3 regions of the Sphingobacterium sp. WM genome follow, and region 1 is predicted to be linked to each of the others. Evidence: riboswitches for the same ligand, from Rfam matches in the RefSeq annotation. Region 1 holds a riboswitch; each other region holds the start of a gene.

Region 1 (8,297 bases):
GATTCTATAAAACTGAATTCATCAATATCCTTATTGGTGAGTCGACTTCCCAACTTTCGAATGACCGTTCCGGTTTCTGCATCAGCGAGGAAGAGATCAATACTGAAGAGATCCATCTCAGACAAGAAAACGACATATTTACCATCCGGAGATATTGCCGGCGACACATTCATTCGACCAGCATTCTTCGTTGATAGTAAAAGTTTACCAATTGGATTAGAAGTTGTGTCCTTTCCTATGTTCTTGTAGGAGTTCTCCATACTATTTTTCCAAAGGGTAGACATGGTTTGAGCATCATATCCAAAGACTCTTTTTATTGCAAATTCATAACCGTATTTGGCAGTTTCAATAAATAGAGGCATAATCACAGTATCCCCGTAGGTAGATCCCAGGTATGACCAAAATGCCTGTCCATAACGATAAGGGAAGTATTTACTGGATTGCTCCGTCATTTGCCTTAAACTTGGCAAATCATTTCTAGCATATGAATCCCGCATCCACATAGAGGTAAAGGCGTCTTTTTTCCCGATGGAGAAATATTCTGCCATCCCTTCCACCATCCACAGGGGAAGATTCGCGATATTCTCCAACCTTGTTGAATCCCCACCTTCAATTAGAACGCGATATTGGAAAGCATGGACCAATTCGTGGCCAAGAACATGTCGGGTTTGCTGATTAATTTGCATAATTGGCATGACAACCCTTTGTTTAAAGGCCTCGGTTACACCACCAGTTCCTACACTAATCTCCCCTTGAATAGCCGTAGTTTGCTGGAATTCAGGGTGATTATTATATAAAATAATAGGATTTTTTCTCGAAAAAGTATCTTGAAATACTTGTTGATGCAATTCATACCAGACCTCAGACTCCTTGGCTAACCAATTCATCATGGAATCATTCTGCAGATAATAATAGATATTAAAATGCGGTGTATCATAAACCTTAAAATCAAGCTTCTTATACCTCATTTTGTTCTGTCCAAAATATTGGGCATTCGCATTAGAAGGTATTAAGGAGCATACAATCGCTAGAAGTAGGTTTATACTTAAAATTTTCGCAAAAAGTATGTGATTAAATTTCATAAGTTATTATTAGTCAATAAAAATAATAAAATCAAATCAATTAAAACTGATTAATTTGTTTCCTCATTCTGTTCTTCGTTTGTATTGTTTTGATTCAATACATCGGGTAAAACAATATTTGGTAATTCAGCATCCAGATTTAATCCTTCAGTGCTGCTTGTATCTTGACGAACACGAATTCGAGGTCCTGGACAATTATATTTTTTCTCGATTTCAACCTTAGGATCCGGAAACTTACCGAACGTTACGCCAAGTTCAGGATGCTTGTACATCTCCTCCATAAATAACGCATAAATTGGTAAAGCTGTTTTAGAACCTTCCCCAGTTGCCGAGCTTTTAAAATGGATACTTTGCTCGTCACATCCTACCCATACTCCAGCAACTAAATCCTTGGTTACCCCCATGTACCATCCATCGACATAATCTGAAGATGTACCGGTCTTCCCCCCAATTTGATTATTATCCTGAAATAAGTCCCACTCCCATAATGCTTGTGAGGTACCGCCAGATTCTTCAATTGTTCCTCTTAACATGTAACCCATCAACCAAGCATTTTCTTCGGTGATAGCTTGTTTGGTGGAGGTTTTAAATTCCGCCAACACTTTCCCATCCTTATCTTCGATCCTTGACACCAAAACCGGTTCAGTTCTCTTCCCTTCATTCATAAAGGTACTGTAGCCTCGCACCATTTCAAATACCGAAACATCATTAGACCCCAATCCTACCGATGGAACAGACTCTAGCTTACTATCAATACCACATTTATGAGCCATCTCAACTACCTTGTCCCAGCCCACCGTTTCGGTGATTTGAGCAGTAACCGTATTTAAAGAACGAGCCATTGCATGTCTTAGCGACATTTCACTATGAGAAAATGACCAGTCCGCATTTTTAGGTTCCCAAATTTCATGTTCACCCTTATTATTGATAAACTCAATTTTCACAGGTTTATCAGTGTATTTATCACATGGAGCCATCCCAGATTCTAATGCCGCAGCATAAGCAAATGGTTTAAACGTAGATCCAGCTTGTCTTTTAGCTTGGTTAACATGGTCAAATTTATAGTAGTCATGGTTAATACCACCAATCCATACTTTAATATCCCCATTATATGGATCCATTACCATCATTCCGGTATTTAGCATCGTTAAATAATGCTTCAAGGAGTCCATGGTGGAATAATCAACTTTTTCCATTCCATCCCAGGTAAAGACTTCCATGCTTTTTTTCTTATTCAGTTCTTCAAAAACCTTAGCTTCATCATTGAATTTTTTCATCAATGAAGCATAAATAGGAAGTTTTTTCGCATGATCTTCCAGGAAGTTAGGAATTACATTTCCTTCTTTATCGCGCCAAGGCAGATCATTCCCCCAAACATTATCCAAACGTTGTTGAAGTTCCTTCATCTTGGCTGAAACCACGGTTTCTGCAATCTTTTGCATTCTAGAGTCGATGGTGGTATAGATTTTCAAGCCACTAGTATAGATATCGATTTCATTATCTTCCGCCCACTTCTCTAACCATTTCTCGACTGCAGTTCTCAAATACGAATCATTGGAGTTTCGGATTTCCTGATTATTCAAGTTCAAACCCAAGGAGTCTTTACTCAATTTATCTACTTCTTCTTTCTTTAAATAACCCTCCTTACTCATCTGGTTTAGAACGACATTTCTACGTTGAAGGGCATTTTTAGGATTCCGGATTGGGTTATAGAGGGTTGTACCTTTGAGCATACCAACCAATACGGCAGCTTCATTGACAGAGATTTCACTTGGTAATTTATCAAAATAGCGAACAGAAGCAGATTTAATTCCGTAGGCGTTATTGCTAAAAGAAACAGTATTCAAGTACATGGTTAGGATTTCTTCCTTACTGTATTTACTTTCCAGCTTAAAGGCAGTCATCCATTCTTTATATTTGGTCACAAGTAGTCCGACCCCGGGGATTTTACCTAGGAGACCTTGAGCGTCTTTATATCGTGTTTTGTACAGGTTTTTGGCAAGTTGTTGAGTAATTGTACTGGCACCGCGGTCGCTTCCACTCAAAGTGGAGAACACCCCACCAAATAAACCAATAAAATCTACCCCATGATGTTTTCTAAAACGAACATCCTCAGTAGCAATCAGGGCATTAACAATATTAGGGGAAATACTATCGTAAGGTACAGGGTCGCGGTCCTGCTTGTAGTAACGACCAAGTAATACGGAATCGGCGGTAAATAATTCAGAAGAGACGTTTAATTCGGGCAACAATATTTCCTTCTTCGTAGGTGATGATCCGAACAATCCTAAGAAGTTTATTTGAACCGCACAAGTGAATAAGATAATAAAGTAAATAACAATCAGTGCGATACGCAAAAATTTGTTCCGGACACGTTTAAACATACGGTAAATATGAACAAAACTTTGGAAAAAATCATAGCAATTCGCTCAAAAATGAAGCTTAGAACGAAAATTAACGAAATTTAACAAATGTATTTTTTGGTTTTTAAGTAGGCTGTTTTTCCGGCATTTATATTAGCAAAAACTGTACCTAAAAATTCTTTTGTTGCTTACATTCTTATCAAATTGAATATTATTCCCTATTTTTACCTGACTTATTAATCGGGGACATGTTAAAACAAACATTACAACAAAAATTATTACAGAAACTTTCACCGCAACAAATTCAATTTATCAAATTGCTTCAGGTACCTACTGTTTCATTAGATGCACGGATCAAGGAGGAACTTGAAGAGAACCCTGCTTTGGAAGATGGAAGTTTGACTAACATGAATGAACCGGTTGAGGAGTATCCTGACAAGGATCCTGATGATGACTTCAATATGGAAGACAACAGCTATGACGATGAGTTTAGCGTGGATGAATACATACAAGAAGATGATTATAAGGACTATGGCGGTGGCTATGACCATGATGATGACGAAGGGAAAAAGGAGATTCCTATTGCCGTTCAGGATTCATTCTTTGAGAACCTACAGAATCAGCTAGACCTCTTGGCGCTATCGGACAAGGATTATGTTCTTGGTCAACAAATCATTGGCTCATTAGATGATGATGGCTACTTAAGAAGACCTATTCTATCCTTAATCGATGACCTTGCATTTTCACAGAACGTCATTGTCGAAGAAGATGAAGTTGAGGAGATGCTGAAGATTGTACAATCCTTTGATCCTCCAGGAATTGGCGCAAGAAACCTTCAGGAATGCTTAGCTATCCAATTACGTAAGAAAGACCAGACTAATCCGATCATTCAACAGGCGATGCAAGTTGTTGAGAATTATCTGGATGAATTCACCAAAAAACATTACGATAAAATCGAAAAGCAACTTGGGGTAAATTCCGAGGAGTTAAAAGAGATCGTAAATGAAATATTAAAGCTTAACCCAAAACCGGGAGACTCAGGTGCTGTTGCTGGAAAGCAATTACAGATTATTCCGGATTTCCATATTTCAAATAATGATGGTGTCCTGCACCTCACTCTTAATGGACGTAACGCCCCAGAATTAAGGGTATCCCGCTCCTACCAGGAGATGTTTGAGCATTATGAAAAAGCGGAGAAAAACGACAAAAAAATGCGTGAAGCAGTTCAATTTGTAAAACAAAAACTGGATTCAGCAAAATGGTTTATCGATGCTATCAAACAAAGACAACAAACCCTATTGAAAACCATGAACGCAATCATGGAATATCAATATGATTATTTCCTAACCGGAGATGACAGAATGCTGAAGCCAATGATTTTAAAGGACATAGCCGACAAAATCGAAATGGATATTTCAACTGTTTCGCGGGTTGCAAACTCTAAATATGTGCAAACGGAATTTGGCACATTCTTATTAAAATCATTCTTCTCCGAAGCTATTCAAACAGAATCAGGTGAAGAGGTTTCCAACAAGGAAGTCAAGAAGATTTTGGAGGAATGTATTGCAAACGAAGATAAGAGAAAGCCTTTGGCAGACGAAAAGCTGACTGAAATTCTGAAAGAAAAGGGTTATTCGATTGCACGTCGTACGGTTGCGAAATATAGGGAAGCGATGAACATCCCTGTGGCACGTCTAAGAAAAGAATTATAGAATTTTCAAAAATTTTCTTGCATAATAAAATATAATCTACTAAGTTTGTAGAGTATTCAGAATTGCGTAAGCAATACCAACCGAGTGGGAGTCACCGCGGTGGTAAATCGATACGGGCGAGCAGCCAAAATAAACGAATCTTGCAAGGTCCAATAGACGTCTCTGAATGCAATTATGGTTAAACACTTTAAACATTAATTGTATGTCCAACACAACAAAACCCTTACATCAACATTTAGTGGAGAAATTCCACCATTATTCCAACAATGAATTGGTCATTTTGAACAATGACTTGGTGAATTCCAATTGGGGAACCAACAAAACTGCCTTTAGGACTGCCCTATTGAGCACCTTGTCCAATCGCGGAATAGACCTTTCAGCAATCATCAGTACTGAAGATGGATTTACCCAAATTCAAAGAGTTCCTGTAAAATTATCTGAGAATAAACTAATTCCTATTTGTTAAAGCAATAGTAAACATTGAGATGAGAAAATAAAATTCTCATCTCAATGTTCTATTTCATAAGCTATTTATTCAATACGTTAATTGCGTACAAAGCAAATGTTCCCAACCAATGACTTCCCATATAATCATCTTCCTTGCTTAGGTTTTTAATAGAAAAATTAAAATGTTCTACCGCATTTGCTTGAAGATGTTCCAAGCTTGGATCCATTTTGGAGATTCCAGATAAACATGCAGCGCGACTATAGTTCAATCCATCCAAATGAACCAATTTTCCATCTGTTCTATCTTTTACAATTGCTGGATTCAATTCAAACTTTTGGCTGAATAAATCGGGCATAAACTCTTTCAACCAGTTCATATAAGTAGTTTTATCCATTATTTTACTCATTAGGAATGCTTCCTCCAAACATGGAGATAGGAAATCATAACCACTTGGCTCATAAGCTAAATCACAATTTCTATCAGCTTGGAATAGACGGGTAGAATTTTCTTTGATGGCTTTTATGAATTCCTCGTTCCCGACGGTATTGGCATAATCCAAGGATAAGGATAAGCTAAAGGCAGAATTATCATGTTGACCAGCTCGGATTGGGTAAACAAGTTTAGGTAGGTACTCAATATATTTTGAAACCAATAAATCGACCAAAGGTTGTAGGTTAGTTTTCCACCTTTTAGCATCCTGATCTTCCCAGTTGTACAATTCTTCCTGAAGTTTAAATAACCAAGCCCATCCATAAGTTCTTTCAAAGCTTAAATTATTCTTATCATTGAAAAAAGCTATTTCAGTGGCTACATTTTCGGCTGTGATATGATCATTCAAGACCTTTCGCATAGTCCCTTCCTTATCCAATTCAGGGAATTGCTTTAAAAGTTTAATTACCGACCAGTATCCATGTACGGAGGAGTGCCAATCAAAACAACCATAGAACACCGGTCTAAGTTTTTTAGGGGATTTCAGGTCAGAATCCGAACCTAGAACTTGGCCTAATTTATTTGGATATTCAACTGGGATACAATGCGTTGGCATATCATATATAATCTTCGCGAGATCAGGAGATAATGTTACATTTTCATATTTCTTTCCTTCAGGGTTTTCCCTGGTTTTAGACTCATTAGAACAGCTTATTAGAAGTAAGGCTACACCCACAAGGATGTTTAGACATATTTTTTTCATACTAGTAAAATTGGCAATATATTTGAGTTATAAAAATAACATTTATAAACTATAACAATCTACAGTATGAACATTAGTGATTTAATTTCAGGAAGTATTGGTTCCCAAGCTACTGAAGGGATATCTGAAAAATTAGGACTAGACAAGAATCAAACGCAATGGGTAGTTTCGGCTGCAATTCCGTTAATGATGTCGGCATTAAATTACAATGCACAGAAAAGTCCTGAACAAGCTCAAGGCATTCAAAACGCATTAGACTCACATTCAGGAGGGATTTTTGATAATCTAGCAGGATTATTCAATCAAGGACCTACTGAAGACGAAGATAAAATTGTGAACCATATTTTCGGAAAGAACACCGAAACGGTTAAGCAATCCCTTTCTGAGAAATCGGGAATTAGCATTGGAAAAATTGGTGGTATATTGGCCCTTTTAGCGCCATTAGTAATGGGTTATTTGGGCAAGAAAAAACAATCTGACGGCGGTTCCTCTGGCGGCATTGGCGATTTATTGGGAAGTATTTTAGGTGGAGGATCTTCAAACGCAGGTGCTTCCGGTGGTGGTATCGGCGATTTGATTGGAAGTGTATTGGGTGCTGGATCTTCAAATTCAACCGGTAATGCACAACCAAATATTGGAGGCGGATTAGGGGATTTAGTTGGGCAATTCTTTGATCAGAAAAATGACAATAATGCCAAAGGAAGTATTTTAGATAGCCTGGCAGGCATGTTTGGAAAATAAGCACAGAAAACATATCTCTTAAAGGATTGATCATCACGAACAATCCTTTTTTATTTTTAGGGATATTCCATTCCTTTAAAGCGTAAAATTTCCGCCTTTTAAACTCTCAATCCTTAAAGATTTCAATTTTCGAATTCCAAAAACGATTATATTTACCCTATGGAATTAAAAATTAGCTTCAAGAATGATTATTCAGAAGGAGCACATCCCAATATTCTAAATCTACTTTTAAAAACCAATCTAGACCAAGAGGCAGGTTATGGCGATGATAAATTAAGTAAGGCTGCGAAGCGTTTTATTAAAAAACGTATTTCCAACGATGATGCGGAGGTATTTTTTGTTTCTGGAGGTACCCAAGCAAATTTATTGGTAATTAGCCATTTGTTAAAACCCTATGAATCTGTAATAGCAGTAGACTCGGGACATATTGAGGTTCATGAAACAGGTGCCATAGAAAATACGGGACATAAAATCAATTGTATCCCGAATAAGGAAGGGAAAATAACAGTAGCAGGTATACAATCCGTTTTAGATGTCCATACGGACAATCATATGGTAAAACCAGCAATGGTTTATATTTCGCAAAGTACCGAGATTGGTAGTATTTATAGTAAGCGAGAAATTGAGGAGATTGCTTTCTTCTGTAAGGAAAATCAGTTAAAATTCTTTATCGATGGAGCAAGGTTGGCCACTGCTCTCACCTCCCCTTCCAGTGATGTAAGTATTGAGGTGATCGCCAGATTAGCGGATGTGTTTTAC
Region 2 (8,297 bases), 1.4 Mb from region 1:
GAGGTTTAGCCTCTAAAAATAAAAAAGTGTTAATCCAATTAAGGAAAAACACTTTCTATTTTAATTTAAAATGGAATTTATAGAATCTCTGCTAAGAAATTACCTTGTTGATGGATAATTTCACGTTTTGCAATAATTTCCTGTAGGTTGATTGTCCCAATTACGTATTTATGATCATCACTGTAAAAACGCTCTGAAATACTGCTGAATTCAATGTTTTCCAATACATCCTCATCCTCGTAACGGAAATAAACTTTAAAACTATAATCCGTTGAGTAGCTTACTTGCTGTGCCTCTAAATGTTTTTTATACTCGTATTTATAATCATATCTCAGGGCCGCGATATCGGATAGAACCGCTGATCCTGTAGGATGACCGCCAGCACCTTTACCATAGAAGAATTGCTCATCTGCAAAGGCTGCTTTTACCAATACTCCGTTGTACTCATTCTCAACATTTTGTAGGATATTGCCTTTTGAAATAAATTTCGGAAGCACATAAAGAACTACTTTATTGTTGGAAATTTCCTTCGCCAATGGAATCAATTTGATTTTATAATTCTTCTCCCTTGCATAGCGAATATCTGCATCTCCTAAGGTGTCAATACCTAAATTAAGGATTTCATCCGGGTTGATGTAGATTCCGTAAGCATGTGATGCCACGATAGCCAATTTATATTTTGGATCATATCCTCCCACGTCCAAGGTTGGGTCAGTTTCTGCGAATCCCAATTCCTGTGCTTTCTTCAATGCTGCATCATAGCTTTGATTTTCATTGAAGATCTTGGATAGGATATAGTTTGATGAACCGTTGAAAATACCACTCACAGAGTGCAACAGCTCATTGTCATAATACTCCTCTAAATTCCGGATGATTGGAATACTTCCACAAACAGCTCCTTCATACAATAGGGAAGTCCCATGTTGATTTTGAATCTCCGTTAATTCTTCCAAATGGGTTGCAATCATTTTCTTATTGGCTGAAACTACATTTTTTCCGCTTGTCAGCGCTCTTTTTGTAATTTCAAAAGCAGCTTCCGCATCATCAATTAATTCAACTACCGTATTGATTTCTGGGTCATTTAAAATCGCATTGGCATCTGTAGTGAATAACTCTGCAGGCAATGTCCTTTTCTTGTCTGCATTCTTGATTACGAATTTCTTAATCTCTAAGTTTAGGTTCTTTGTTTTTATGATATCGTATAAACCTTGTCCCACCACACCAAATCCAAACATCCCGATGGTAAGTTTCTTACTCATTATTCTTTAATTAAATTTAAGTGATTTTCTGCTTTTGTATTATTTTTCTCAAGAAAGTTTCCAATGACTTGAGTTAGGGTTTTTGTTTCAATCAAGAATCCATCATGTCCAAAAAAGGAGTGTAGTTCATAGTACTCTGCATGTGGAATGTTTTTAGCAATAAATTCTTGTTCCTGTGGCGGAAAGAGAACATCCGAAGGAATTCCTATGATTAGGGCATTAACTCCTTCGATGGATTGTAAAACTTGTTCTACCTGGCCTCTACTTCTTCCCAAATGATGACTGTCCATGGCTTTGGTCAGATACCAGTAGGAGAATGCATTGAATCTTCTCACCAATTTATCGCCTTGGTAGGATTGATAGGAAGATGCTTTATAGGCATCCGTCTTATCATGGTCAGACTCTACCTGCGTGGTGCCATAGGCATTGTATGTTCGATAAGATAATAAGGCCATGCTGCGTGCGGCTTTTAAGCCTTTCATACCAGCATCGTCTCTTTTTTCAGTAAAGGTTGAATCTGCCTCAATTGCCAGTCGTTGACTCTCATTAAATGCAATGCCCCATGGAGAAAAGAACGCATTGGTTCCGATGGCTATCAGGTTATGGATTTTAATAGTTTTTGCAACCGTCCATTCCAATGCCTGCTGCCCACCTAAGGATCCACCGATCAAAGTGTTTATTTCATTTATCCCTAAATGGTCTGCCAGCAATTGATGGGCTTTTACGATATCACGAATGGTGAACTGTGGAAAGTCTGAATAATAGGGCAGGTTTGTATTGGGGTCAATGGATAAGGGATTCGTCGTTCCATAATGTGAACCCAATACATTGGCACAAATAATAAAATAATCTTTATCATTGAATAACTCATGCTCGCCAAATAATCCTGGCCACCAGTCAAATACATCTGAATTAGCAGTCAAAGCATGACAAACCCATATCACATTGGATTTATCTTCGTTTAGCTCTCCATAACTATGGTAAGCTATCTGTAGATTTGCCAGTTTTTTCCCGCTTTCTAATTCGAAGTCTTGGCTATATCCGAAAGTCTTTACACTCATTCTATTAAATTATCTTCCTCCATAAAAATTAAATAAGGCCCCCCTTATTTAATTTTGTCAAATGCTTGTGCTAGATCAGCTTTAATGTCATCAATATGTTCAATACCAACTGACAATCTCAATTGACCTGGTTCTACACCTGCTTTTTTCTGTGCCTCAGCACTTAATTGTTGGTGGGTGGTTGCTGCTGGGTGAATGATCAATGTCTTCGCATCCCCAACATTCGCCAGATGGCTAATCAATTCCAACGAATCAATAAACTCATTAGCTTTATCAACTCCACCTTTTACTGTAAATGAAAGAACCGCCCCATATCCATTTTTCAAATATTTCTGAGCATTTTGATGATATGGATGGTTTTTCAAACCTGGATAGCTTACATGCTCCACTTGTGGATGCGCATCTAACCATTGTGCGATTTCTAAAGTATTGTCCACATGACGTTGAACTCTTAATGATAAAGTCTCTAAACCTTGAACCAATAAAAATGAATTAAATGGAGATAGGGCAGGGCCGAAATCTCTCAATCCTTCAACTCTCGCACGGATAGCAAATTGGATGTTTCCAAATGGACCATCTTCGCCAAATACATCTGAAAATACTAAACCATGATAACCTTCTGATGGTTCTGAAAATTGCTTGAATTTACCATTACCCCAGTTGTAGTTACCACCATCGATAATAACACCACCGATACTTGTACCATGTCCACCAATCCATTTGGTTGCTGATTCTACTACAACGTTTGCACCATGTTCCAAAGGTTTGAACAAATAACCTCCTGCACCAAATGTATTATCCACGATCAATGGTAAGTCATGTTTCTTCGCAACGGAAGCAATGCGCTCAAAGTCAGGAATATTATAGCTTGGGTTACCAATGGTTTCTACGTAGATCGCTTTGGTCTTATCGTCGATCAAGGCTTCGATTTTATCAGCATCTGATTCTTCAGCAAATCGAGCTTCGATACCTAATCTTTTGAATGATACTTTGAATTGGTTATAAGTACCACCATATAAGTTAGCTCCTGAAACAAAGTTTTCACCTGCTTCAAGGATATTTGTCAATGCAATAAATTGAGCTGCCTGGCCTGATGCAACAGCTAGTGCTGCAACACCGCCTTCTAAGGCTGCAATGCGTTTTTCAAAAACATCCGTCGTAGGATTCATGATCCGGGTATAGATGTTTCCGAATTGCTTTAATGCGAATAGGTTTGCACCATGTTCTGCATTTTCAAAAACGTATGATGAGGTTTGGTATATAGGTAATGCTCTTGAACCAGTTGTAGGGTCTACTTCTTGTCCTGCATGTACTTGCAATGTTTCAAATTTAAGATTTTTGTTTTCCGACATTTTTATGTTGATTATAGATGTTAGTAAATTGAATGATTTTTTTTATCCCTTGATTGCTTGATGATTTGGCCGACTACATGATTCCCCGCACGATAAATACCTATCGTGTAGAAATCTACAGACGGCTATCGCATTCGTGCAGCACCCGCAATACAAGAAGAAATAAATTGAATAAGTTGATTCTTTGCTGGTTTTCCAACAAGATACAATAATTCCGATTTTGAAAATTTTGAAGTCATAGTCTATTTCATTTATATGCTCCTGGGCTTTATTGCCTCGGACAGGAATTGGCACCTTTTCAATTCTTATTGAAGGTTGCCAGTGGGTCATTGAGCCAGTCTCTCGCCACTTCTTTATAAATCAAGACCATCTTTTTAGAGAGGTAATGATTAGCGTACCACTATCGAAGTACTCCGCAAATATAGTTCACGAAATTTAATTTTGCAATCTTTTTCAAAAAAGATTGTTGAAAACCTGCTAAAAGCATGTTCTTCAAGGAAATAAGTAAGGGTTAATTTTAGTGTGGAATGCCAAATAAAAAGAGCTTCAATTAATGATTGAAATATTCCATCTCATTAATTGAAGCTCCAATGCCTGGTCTTGGCATTAAATGCTTTTAAAAGCTATTTGGTTTAGCATCACGCATTTGGATGATCTTGTCCACTACATATCGCGTATTTCCTCGCCATGGAAGAACCCCGTGATACTCCTTGTAGTGTAAATCAAATGCCTTTCCGCTATTTAATTCTAACTCATGAAATACAGAATCACTTTCAATGGAGAATTCAAATTCATTGCTCGATAATCCTGTACCAGTTTTTTGCGAACGAATTCCCTCTTGGATAAGTTTTCCCTCGTAGGTCTTAAATAGATTTCCTTTTTTCACTGCGTAATTAAGAACTCCAGATTTAACACCTTCACCAAATACAAAGTAATATTTAAAGTAAACGAATCCGGCAAAGCCTAAAAATAGGACTAAAAGTAACCAGCTTATGAATTTCTTGAATTTTGAGCCTCGATTACTAGGTTGTTGGTTTGTTGTTTCCATTTTTCTTAATTCAGTTTTTATTTTGGTAACAAAAAGAATACCTAAAAATAAAAAAGGTTGGTCAATTTTCATTGCCAACCTGTTATTTTTTTATGCTAGTAGCTGCATCTCTGCATCTATTGCTTCTCTTGTCTTCGGACCGACAGGTACCAAAGGCAAGCGTACATGATCTTGTCCGATTCCTTTTTTCTCAAGAATATATTTTACACCAGCAGGATTGCCTTCCACAAAACACAGGTCAATGATTCTTAATAATTCCAAATGAATGGCCCTAGCTTCTTCAAAATTGCCCTCGCGGCATAGATGAGCTAATGCTGAAACCTTGGTCGGGTAGGCGTTTCCTACCACCGAAATAATTCCTGCAGCACCCATGGCCATCATTGGCAAAGTAACTGGATCATCCCCAGAAATTAATAGGAAACCTTTAGGCATATCCCGAAGAATTTCACTGAACTGCGCAAAATTTCCTGAAGCTTCCTTGGTCGCGATGATATTCTTAAAATCATTCGCTAAACGAACCGTTGTGGCTGCCGTCATATTGCTTCCTGTTCTTCCCGGTACATTGTACAGAATAATAGGAAGTTTTGAAGCTTCGGCAATGGCTTTATAATGTTGGTAAATACCTTCTTGTGTTGGTTTATTGTAATATGGAGATACAGAAAGAATCGCAACATAATCCAATGTTTCAAAATTCTTGATCTGCTCCACGATTTCATAGGTGTTGTTCCCACCAATACCAGCTACCAGAGGAATGCGTTTATTCACGTGTTTGGAAGTAAATTGCCACACCTTCTTTCGTTCGTCTTGAGTTAGGGTCGCTGTTTCGCCAGTGGTACCCAATGAAACTAAATAATCAATTCCACCCTCAATTTGAAAATCAATCAAATTTCCTAAAGTGTCGTAATCTACTGTGCCGTCTGCGTGAAATGGAGTTATTAATGCTACTCCCGCACCTTGAAGCTCGTTCATCGTTTATTATATATTTTGTTATTTTAATTCTATTTATTAATCATCGCCAATAATTCACTCTCGGAAATCATTGGGATTTGCAATTTTTCAGCCTTCGCTAACTTGGAAGGACCCATTTTATCTCCGGCTACCAAATAATTCAATTTAGAAGATATACTGCTGATCATCTTGCCTCCATGAGCCTCGATTAATTCAGTCAATTCTTCTCTTGAATAATCTGCAAACACGCCTGAAATTAAAAAGGTCTTCCCTGATAAGTTATCTCCAGCTAAAACAACTTCCTTCTCTTCAATCTCAAACTGAAGGCCCATGGCCTTTAATTTCTCGATCTCTTCCCAATGTTCTGGATTGACCAAGTAGGCATTGATGCTCTCGGCAATGCGTAATCCAATATCTTGGACCGAAAGTATTTCATCAACATTCGCAGATCGAATAGCATCGATATTTTTGAAATGCTGTGCAAGTTTCTTAGCAACAGTTTCTCCAATATGACGAATACCCAATCCAAATAATACCTTTTCAAAAGGCTTGCTCTTGGATTGTTCAATACCCTTTATCATATTGTCGATGGACTTTTGTCCAAATCGTTCTATGCCTACCAATTCGGACTCCCGATCTTTTAAGGTATAGATATCAGAGATTTTACGGATCAAGCCCAAACGGAAAAATGTTTCAATCGTTTCATCACCCAATCCTTGGATGTCCATCATTTTACGACCAATAAAGTGTTGTAGTTTTCCTACAATTTGAGGTTTACAACCATCTTCATTTGGACAATAATGCACGGCTTCTCCCTCTTCACGAACCAATTCTGTTCCGCATTCTGGACAGTGTGTCGGATATTCAAAAGGTTTTGCTCCTTCAGGACGTTTCTCAACATTGGCACCAATAATCTTTGGAATGATCTCGCCCCCTTTTTCTACAAAAACAGTGTCATGAACATGAAGTCCCAATCTCTCAATTTCGTTCGCATTGTGTAAGGAAGCACGTTTTACCGTGGTGCCTGCCAATAAAACGGGTTTAAGATTAGCAACTGGTGTAACTGCTCCGGTTCGACCTACCTGATAGCTGATGCTATTCAAAATGGTTTCAACCCGTTCTGCCTTAAATTTATAAGAGATTGCCCATCTCGGAGATTTCGCTGTGAAACCTAATTCCTCTTGTTGAACAAAATCATTGACTTTAATCACAATCCCATCAATCTCGTATGATAATTGATGACGGGCATCGTCCCAGTAATGGATAAATTCTAAAACCTCATCGATTGAATTACATAATTTGCTATGCTCACAAACTGGAAAACCCCAGGATTTTACCTCTTCAATACTATGCCAATGGTCATGGAAAAGCTTGTTGCGATTGTCACAATACAAAAAGTATAAAAAACAATCCAACGGTCTTTTGGCAACTTCTGCAGAATCCTGTAGCTTGATGGTCCCGGAAGCGAAGTTTCTCGGATTGGCATAGGTTTGCTCTCCGTTTTCCTCCCGCTCATTATTTAATCTTAGAAATGCAGATTTATGCATAAAGATTTCACCTCGAATATCAAAGCTCTCAGGGTAGTTTCCTTTTCTTAATTGATGCGGAATACTCCGAATGGTTTTTACATTATTGGTCACATCGTCACCTTGTGTTCCATCTCCGCGAGTTACTGCCTGGACCAATTTTCCATTCTCATAAGAAATGGAAATCGATAGTCCATCAAATTTCAATTCAGCAACATATTGAACTTGATCTCCAACTACTTTACGGACACGATTATCAAAATCCTTTAACTCCTGTTCGTTGTAGGTATTTCCTAAAGACATCATTGGCCATTTATGACGAACCGTCTGAAATCGCTGGGTGATATCACCACCTACTTTTAAAGTAGGGGAGTTAGGATCCCTAAACTCAGGATGTTGAAGTTCTAAAGCTTCTAGTTCCTTTAATTTATGATCAAAATCGTAATCAGATATAGAGGGTTGAGCCAAAACATAATATTGATAATTATATTCATTCAGCTCGCGTGTAAGTTCTGCTATTTTCGCTTGAATATCTATTGACATAGACCACGAAAATACAAAATATATTAAGGGTAAAATAATTTAAAACAACTATTTAATTAATTGCGCAAAGTGTTGCAGAACCTTGAAAATTAAACTATAAAAGATAATTCAGAACTTTAACACTTAATGGAAATTATTGTCATTCAGTTCGGAGTATTTATGGATATTATTCATGTAATAATCCCAAATAATGGAATTTTTATATTGTCCTTTCTTGTTTTCTTTCTGCTGATATTTCTTTCTCTTTTTTGCGGTTTTGAAGAAATTCATGAAGAAATATTGATGTCCTCTGCTGACTGCCCAAGCATCAGCGGATTTACCATCAAAAAGAAACTTGATTAAAGCGAATAAATCAAACCATAAGCGAATCGATATTTTCCATATCGCCGCTCCAACCGATAGGTTCTTTTGGAGCATGACTAAATTATTTCTGAAATTTAAATAGGTCTTTTGTGGGTTGCTGGTTTTTAATGTACCACCCCCGACATGGTATACCACTGAGTTCGGACAATAACCAACTTTATAGCCCATCTTTTTTAATCGCCAGCAAAGGTCGATTT
Region 3 (8,297 bases), 820 kb from region 1:
TATATTTTTTGATGAAACTTTGGATCTCTGATTTACCTTCAGCAAGTTCGCGGTAGATCGTTGGAAAGTTTGTTTGTTTCTCTTGTTTCAGCTTTTCTTTGAAAGCGTTGTATAGGACAGGTAGTCTTTTCCAAAGCGCAAGGAACCGCTGTTGAACCGCCGTATGGCCTTTCATGCTGAATGATTTCCAGAATTGTTTGATAAAAGACTGTTGTTCTTCAGTGAAGTGCTGAAAAGTGATGTCAATTTCTGTTGTGTCAAACAACTCCATGTAGAGTTGGTCCACTGGTACCAAGTCATAATCTATCTGACCAAAATCACTCAAGATGATTTCCGCGATTGGATAAAATTCCTCTAAGGATTCAGGATCTCGACCTTCTTTAATCAAAAGCTCATTGTGCAATTCAAATAAATAAAAGAACTGGCTCAATGGGGTTGCTTGTAACTCATTGCTCGATTGACCAAAGAATTCCTGAATGGTATAAAATTGAGGTGACCAGATTGCCTTTCCATAAACATCTACCAAATGTTTCTTCAAATAGGTAATTGGTCTTTTATTGTTGAAAACAATGGCGATATCTGATATTTCCTGTCCAAACCTCGTTTGGATATCTTCTGCTACTAATCTTAAGAATGCTTTTTCCATAAAATCTAATTATTTCACCTCTACTAATTCCTTGGATTTCGCATAATATAAATATCCTTTGATATTGCTGTAGCCAACATTGCTTAATGCGTTCATATATCGTCCTACCTGTGTTTTATGATTGATATAATCTCCTTGTGTGAATTTAAAATCCAAGACAATAGTCTCGTTATCCTTTGTAAATACTTTATCAGGTCGCTGTGTGCTTCCGTCTTCAAGGATAATGCTGGATTCATTCCATATTTTATAATCTCCGGTTAACCATTGATTGATTACAGGATGGTTCCAGATCTGTTGAATTTCTTCTAATAACAGGTCTTTCTCATCGACAGCCAAAATGCCCTCTGCTATGTATTGATTGACCAGAGGATCAATCTCGGACTCCTCTTTAACCAGCGAGATGATCTCATGAGCTAAAACCCCATATTGAGCGGCTTTTTCCAACATCAGTATTGTGTTGATGGTTCTGGAAGTAGATTTCTCAAGGGCACTTTCTAAAGCCAAGGATTGCGGATAATAATCAAGGGAGATTTTTTTGATTTCCTGATCAGAATCTTTCTTGGACTTCACCTTTGCTTTTCCCTCAGGATCAATGAGGGAAAGTGAATTATTCTCTAATTGAAATGAAGAATGGGTATCCGATAAAGCCTGAATCAGCAAGTCACTAATAAATTCATTTTTAACTTCTGCGCCTAAGATTTCTCCTGTTTTTTTATCCACAGTTTCTTTGAACTGAGGTGCGGAAATATATAGGTGACTTTTGGCACGTGTGGTCGCTACATAGAATGTATTTAAGGCATCCATATAATTGAAAAGCATCTCCTCAAAGTATTGCTTGTAGAAGATGGATTTTCCTAAGGTCTGGGTATATTTTACAGGTATTTTTCCGAGGTCTGAAAATGGACTCTCTAGAACATTGATCCAGAAATCGCCGTTTGTCAATCCATCCAATTTCCATGATGAAAATGGAATCATAACCACCTCGTAGGCTAAGCCCTTTGATTTATGAATAGTGCTGACCTCAATAGCATCGACCTTATCATTGGAAGGTAGGACAGCTTTTTCGCCATCTTCATCCCAGTACTCCAAGAATTGAATAATACCTCTTTCACCTTGTGTTGAAAAAGCAGTAACCTGGTCTTTAAATGCTAACAAATAGGGAAGATGAATACTACCAGCATCGCCTAAATGATAGGTTTCAATTAGTTTTTCTACTAAATGAACCAAAGGCATTTTCTGCAGCTGACTCCAGTTTTCGATTAATGCTGTTGGTAATACGGACGAAAGTTCATTCAGTTTATTATTCTTGAATTTTAGCCAGTTAGACTCTTCAAAAAAGGATTTGCCTTGAGCCAACTGATACAGGTAAGCCATATTTGCATGGTGCAAAACATGTTTTTCAGATTGAAAAACTAATGCTCTCAAGGTTTCAATAATCAGCCCAACCGCATGGTTGGAGATTAAACTCAGGGCATCACCGGAAATAACTTCAAAATCTAAGTTTTCCGAATTTTTATAGCGCATAAGTTCTTGGATGACCAATTTCGCCTGCGCATTACTTCTTACCAAGATGCCTAAATCGGCTGGTTTATATTTTCCAGAACGGATCCACTCGGCAATCTTTTGACAAAGTGCTTCCACCGATTCTTCCATCACCTGGTTGTTTCTCGCTCGACCATCACTAACCGGGAAGAAATTGATTTCAATATTCCCTTGTGGTAGTCCCGTTTCAAGTTTTTCTTGAGGAATTAGTTGTTTGCTGTTTTCGTAGGCTTTAATCAGTAAGTTGTTGTTGCCTGTTTCATTCCACCATATCAAACCCTCTTCATTCAAGCTTTCAGCAACCTTGTCGTTCAGTACTTGTTGAAGGAGAGAAGGGATTTTTTCAAATAAGTAATTATTGAAATTAATAATGTTGGGGAGGCTGCGGAAATTAGTGTCCAAAGTTCCGTTTTCAATAAACTCCTTGACATTCTGAGCATCAAGATGGAAATTACTAGAAACCTGCTGGTCTATTTGTTGCAATAAAATCCGCCAATCACCATTTCTCCAGCGGTAAATACTTTGTTTCACATCACCTACAACGAGGTGCTCTGATATTTTTCCAGTAGCATCCGCCAAGGCATTCAGCAGGAGCGGGCTGTAATTTTTCCATTGTATCCTGGAAGTATCTTGAAATTCATCGAATAGGAAGTAATTGTACTTATTGCCGATTTTTTCCCAGATAAAAGTGGGGTCGCTATGTTCATCGAGTCCTAATTTATTTAATAGAATTTGAGCATCAGATATCAGTTGGGCCGAGTTGTCTTTTCTCCACTGACTCAGGAGGTCACTCATTTCTTTTAATAAACGAAGGAAATATAAGTTGGTCTGTACCGATTGGTAGGCAATATAGAGTGCGAAATGCTGTTCTAATGCCAGAATAGCATCTATCGCCGGACGAATTCCCTGCATATAATCATATCGTACCTCTTTATTCCCATCGGTAAAGGCATCTTCATTATCTATTAGTTCAGCGAACTTATCGAAAATCCTGCCCTGAATGTCGGAGATTGATATTTTTCGGAGATCTACATTGATCTTACTCGCAGACACCAGTTTGTTTCTGGATTTGCCCTTCATTTCCGATTCATCGATATTCAGACTTCGATAAACTGCTTTAAAAGCTTCTAGGCCTTGATTCAATGCATCCAGAAAAGTCTTTGTTTTTTCTTCAATCTCACTATTCAACAGGTTGAAGATTTTGTGAGTATCTGCAGAAATCATATAGCTGTCAAACTCTTGGAAGTTCTCCGAAAATATGAGACTTGCCAAGCTCATCAATTGATGCCTGTAATTCCAGTTTTCATTGTTATTTATCTTTTGCTCGGCATAGTTGATAATCCATTCAAGCAAATCTGGTCGTTCATCCAACAATTGGTTTAGCATGACGGTTAAATCACGTTTTACCTTGTTGCTATTCATTTCTATTGCATAAGCTGAATCCAGATTCAGTTCGTAAGTAAAGCTGCGGATTACCTTTTGGGAGAATCCATCGATTGTGCTTACAGAGAAGTGGCTATAATCATGCAGGATTCTGCGATAAATGCGATTGGCTTTTTCTTGAATCAGTTGTGGATTCCAATTAGCGTTTTGTGCTAATAGTTGCTTCCTATATTGTTCGATTTCTTTTTTGGGATCAGCAATAGCAAGTCCATGCAATACGGTCATTATTCTACCTTTCATTTCGGCAGTAGCCTTATTGGTAAACGTAACGGCGAGAATTTCACGGTAACTACTTTCTTTAGATAGCAATAAAGTCAGATAGTGAACAGTCAGACTAAATGTTTTTCCGGATCCAGCAGAAGCCTTTACAATCTTTAAGGGAGCAATTCTTTGCATAAGATGTCAATGGTTTGAAGTATTTGAATATCGGTATTCTATTGAGATTACTAAAATATTTTAATGAATTAGTCGGTTTTGGGGTGGTTTTTAAGTTGATAGCTAGTTTGTTTTTGGAGAGAAAAAGGCTATTAATTATTCTATTGTATTAATTAATAATACTTTGTATCTTTGCGTCCCCTCCTGCATGTAGCAACGGGGGATATGTTGAATACATAAATAAAGAAAAAACATGGCAACTAAAATCAGATTGCAAAGACATGGTAAAAAAGGAAAACCTTTTTTCCACGTAGTAGTAGCAGATGCACGTGCTCCACGTGATGGTAAATTCATCGAGCGTTTAGGTTCTTACAACCCAAACACTAATCCAGCAACTATCGTTTTGGATTTTGAAAAATCATTAGACTGGATAAACAAAGGTGCTCAACCTACTGACACTGTTCGTGCTATCCTTTCTTACAAAGGTGTTTTATACAAAAAACACTTACAAGGTGGTGTGAAAAAAGGTGCTTTCGATGAGGCTAAAGCTGAAGAACTTTTCGCTACTTGGGCTGAAGGTAAAGATGCTCAAATCGAAGGTAAAAAATCAGGCTTAGCAAAATCTAAAGAAGAAACTAAGAAAGCTGCTTTAGCTGCTGAAGCTAAGAAAAAAGAAGACAGAGCTGCTGCTATCGCTGCTAAAAATGCTCCTGTTGCTGAAGAAACAGCTACAGAAGAGGCAGAAGAAGCTGCTGAAGCTACTGAAAACACTGAAGAAACTGAAGGATAATCTCTTCATAAAGTATTCAAATTGGCCGGACCATTCTATGTTCCGGCTTTTTTGTGCCTGAGGAGCAAATAATATCTATTCCCAAACCGATGAAAGGAAAAGTTTTCCGTATTTTTGACGATTAATTTTATAGTATGACAAAGGATCAATGTTTTTATATCGGTTATGTCAGTAAAACCCGAGGATTGAAGGGCGAGCTGCAATTGTTTTTTGAATTTGATAACTATATGGACCTTGATCTGGATGTAGTTTTCTTGGAAATGGACAAGAAATTGGTTCCTTTCTTTGTGGAGAAAATTAAAATGCAGAATAACAGTACTGCCTATGTCAACTTTGAGGATATTGACCATATTGACAAAGCTCAACCTTTGTTAAGAAAGCAAATCTATCTTCCTAACGATAAAATGCCAGTTCGTGACCCGGATGATTTTACCTATCATGATTTAGTGGGTTATCTGGCGATCGAAGAGGATGAAGGTGAGTTGGGGGAAATTACCCATGTTCAAGAGATGCCGCAGCAGTTTATTGCAACCGTCAATATTGATGGACAAGATGCGATGTTTCCTTTAAATGAGGATTTTATCGTTGGAATAGATCCTGAAGAAAAGATCATAGTCTTGAATTTGCCAGAAGGCTTGATTGATATGTACTTGGAGCAATAAGGATTATTATGACTAAAATATTATTGAAAAAGGATGCTGAAAAGCGTCCTTTTTCTGTTTATCATCAGGCTGTTCAAGAAAGTTTTTTGGTAAAGATTTTGAGATTAACTTGCTATTCACGATATTAGCCCTCGCTTATAGAGAAAGGCAGAGGGACTAGACCCGCTGAAGCCTTAGCAACCTGACACCAGTCAAGGTGCTACATTCTACCCCAAATGGGAAAGATAAGCCAAAGAATCAGTATTCACTGTGTTCTCTCTAAGCCTTAATATATTTTTATGAAAATCGTAGATCATATCAAAAACGCTAAAGGCAGAACCTTATATTCTTTTGAGCTGTTACCACCTGCAAAGGGACAGGGAATTCAAAGTATCTTCAAAACCATGGATGAACTAATGGAATTCAAACCGCCCTTTATTGATGTGACCTATCATCGTGAAGATTACTTGTATAAACAACATGCCAGTGGTCTATTAGAAAGGGTTGCTTACCGTAAAAGACCTGGAACCGTTGCTATTTGTGCCGCAATCATGAGTAAGTATAAAGTGGATGCTGTTCCACATTTAATCTGTGGTGGCTTTACGAAAGAAGAAACAGAAAATGCTTTAATCGACCTGAATTTCTTGGGAATTGATAATGTTTTGGTGCTTAGAGGGGATGCTAGAAAAGGGGATGCAGATTTTATTCCTACGGTTGGTGGTCATGCATATGCTACGGACTTATTGCAACAAGTTGTGGATATGAATCAAGGGAGTTACCTGCATGAGGATATTGGTTCTTCGGAAAAAACGGATTTCTGTATCGGTGTTGCTGGCTATCCTGAGAAGCATTTTGAGTCACCAAACTTTAATACCGACTTTAAATGGTTGAAAAAGAAGGTGGAAATGGGTGCAGAGTTCATTGTAACCCAGATGTTTTTTAATGTTGAGAAATATAAGGAGTTTGTGAACAAATGCCGTGAAAATGATATTCATGTTCCGATTATTCCGGGATTGAAACCACTGACCAGCAAAAAGCAGTTAATTACCTTGCCACGTATTTTCCATTTGGATATCCCAGAAGATTTAAGTGATGCGGTTGAGGCTTGTAAAACCAATGCTGATGTTCGTCAAGTTGGGGAAGAGTGGTTGGTTCAGCAATGTAAAGAATTGATTGATTTTGGTGTGCCGGTATTGCATTTTTATACCATGAGTAATCCTGGACCCACAAAAAATATCGTAGAAAAACTAGTTTAATAGACTATAAAACTTAGAAATTAAAAGACGAATGCAAAGCATTCGTCTTTTTTATTGCCCTGTGTTAAAATATGTTAACGGCAATTTTTACTGTTTCTAGTTTCTTATTTTTAAGTATCTATTTATACCTATTTCTATGAATTATAATAAAATCAACAATCTTCTAGGCTGGCTTTGTGGATTCATTGCTTTTCTCGTTTATTTTATGACGGTAGACCAAACGACAAGCTGGTGGGATACGGGTGAATTTATCGCGGCATCGGATAAGCTTGAAATTGTCCATCAGCCTGGGGCACCTTTATTTCTTTTGATTCAAAACATCTTTTCAAATTTGGCTTTTGGGAATAAGGAATTGGTTGCTTATTGGATGAATATTGGAGCGGCCATTTGTTCTGCCCTGACTATTGTCTTTCTATTTTGGACCATTACTGCTTTGGCCAGAAAATTACTGATTGGGAAGAATGAAGGAAATAAACTTCAATTTATTCAGATCTTTGCAGCAGGAATCGTAGGCTCATTGGCCTACAGTTTTACCGATTCATTTTGGTATTCAGCCGTAGAGTCCGAGGTATATGCCATGTCTTCTTTATGTACCGCGATCGTATTTTGGTTAGCGCTGAAGTGGGAGAGAAGGGCAGATGAACCGGATTCAAATAAATGGTTGTTATTGATCGCCTATGTAATGGGACTTTCAATTGGGGTTCATCTACTGAATTTATTGACCATTCCTGCATTGGCATTGTTGGTTTACTTCCGAAAATCTAAGCAGGTTACCTGGGGTGGTGCTGCCAAAACATTAGGTTGGGGAGTGTTAATTCTAGCATTTATCCTTTGGGGAGTTATCCAATATTCCGTAAAAATTGCCTCTCAATTTGACCTTTTCTTTGTCAATTCACTAGGATTGCCATTTGGTTCGGGAATAATATTCTTTGTGTTATTGTTGGTTACAGGCGCTGTTTTTGGGATTGTATACTCCATTAAAAGAAATAAACCGATTTTGAACCTCCTAATCCTTGGAACTTGTCTTGTGTTTTTTGGGTTTACCTCCTTTAGCATGTTATTAATTCGTTCACAAACGAATATTACATTGAATAATAATGATCCTGATAATGTTTTTTCTTTTTTAGGCTACCTGAGCCGGGAGCAATATCAATCAGAACCTCTTTTTAAAGGTCCGACCTTTAATTCTCAAATTACTGATGTGATTCCCTCTGTAGGATACAGAAAAGATGAAACAAAATATAGTAAGTTTGAGAATTTTAAAGGGTATGAATATAATAAGGAAGTCCTATTTCCAAGGTTGTATAGTTCCAAGCACGCATCTTTCTACAAGCAATATCTGCATTTAGCGGATGGGGAAGATCCGACTTTCCTGGATAATATGAAGTTCTTTTTCAATTATCAGGTGGGACATATGTACTCGCGATACTTCATGTGGAATTTTGTAGGAAGACAGAGAATGATGTACCTAGTCAAGGTGAATTGACCGCAGGAAATTGGATCTCGGGAATTAATTTTATGGATGAATTGCGACTTCCCGGTGTGAATTCCATTTCCGACAGCATGCGGAAAGACCCAAGTAGAAATACCTATTTCTTTTTACC

The links. A riboswitch is a leader RNA that binds a small molecule or an ion and turns the genes downstream of it on or off. The one in region 1 is predicted to bind S-adenosylmethionine.
Region 2: linked by a shared signal. The riboswitch ahead of PZ892_RS05725 (O-acetylhomoserine aminocarboxypropyltransferase/cysteine synthase) and the one ahead of PZ892_RS11890 (hypothetical protein) in region 1 are both predicted to bind S-adenosylmethionine.
Region 3: linked by a shared signal. The riboswitch ahead of metF (methylenetetrahydrofolate reductase [NAD(P)H]) and the one ahead of PZ892_RS11890 (hypothetical protein) in region 1 are both predicted to bind S-adenosylmethionine.

What each region holds. Positions count from the first base shown of each region.
Region 1 covers NZ_CP120709.1:2,776,189-2,784,485, forward strand. Annotated here, with positions in the region: gene PZ892_RS11875 (DPP IV N-terminal domain-containing protein) at 1-968, opposite strand, end outside; gene PZ892_RS11880 (transglycosylase domain-containing protein) at 1,133-3,466, opposite strand; gene rpoN (RNA polymerase factor sigma-54) at 3,694-5,157, shown strand; SAM-I-IV-variant riboswitch at 5,205-5,299, shown strand; gene PZ892_RS11890 (hypothetical protein) at 5,360-5,623, shown strand; gene PZ892_RS11895 (DUF2891 domain-containing protein) at 5,685-6,797, opposite strand; gene PZ892_RS11900 (DUF937 domain-containing protein) at 6,864-7,538, shown strand; gene PZ892_RS11905 (low specificity L-threonine aldolase) at 7,698-8,297, shown strand, end outside.
Region 2 covers NZ_CP120709.1:1,343,457-1,351,753, forward strand. Annotated here, with positions in the region: gene PZ892_RS05715 (homoserine dehydrogenase) at 78-1,259, opposite strand; gene metX (homoserine O-acetyltransferase) at 1,259-2,320, opposite strand; gene PZ892_RS05725 (O-acetylhomoserine aminocarboxypropyltransferase/cysteine synthase) at 2,365-3,672, opposite strand; SAM riboswitch class I at 3,921-4,034, opposite strand; gene PZ892_RS05730 (hypothetical protein) at 4,289-4,720, opposite strand; gene dapA (4-hydroxy-tetrahydrodipicolinate synthase) at 4,811-5,689, opposite strand; gene ligA (NAD-dependent DNA ligase LigA) at 5,719-7,737, opposite strand; gene PZ892_RS05745 (glycosyltransferase family 2 protein) at 7,861-8,297, opposite strand, start outside.
Region 3 covers NZ_CP120709.1:3,599,061-3,607,357, reverse strand. Annotated here, with positions in the region: gene PZ892_RS15410 (PD-(D/E)XK nuclease family protein) at 1-646, opposite strand, end outside; gene PZ892_RS15405 (UvrD-helicase domain-containing protein) at 656-4,027, opposite strand; gene PZ892_RS15400 (30S ribosomal protein S16) at 4,260-4,796, shown strand; gene rimM (ribosome maturation factor RimM) at 4,931-5,458, shown strand; SAM riboswitch class I at 5,591-5,689, shown strand; gene metF (methylenetetrahydrofolate reductase [NAD(P)H]) at 5,737-6,693, shown strand; gene PZ892_RS15385 (DUF2723 domain-containing protein) at 6,830-8,179, shown strand; gene PZ892_RS15380 (hypothetical protein) at 8,128-8,297, shown strand, end outside.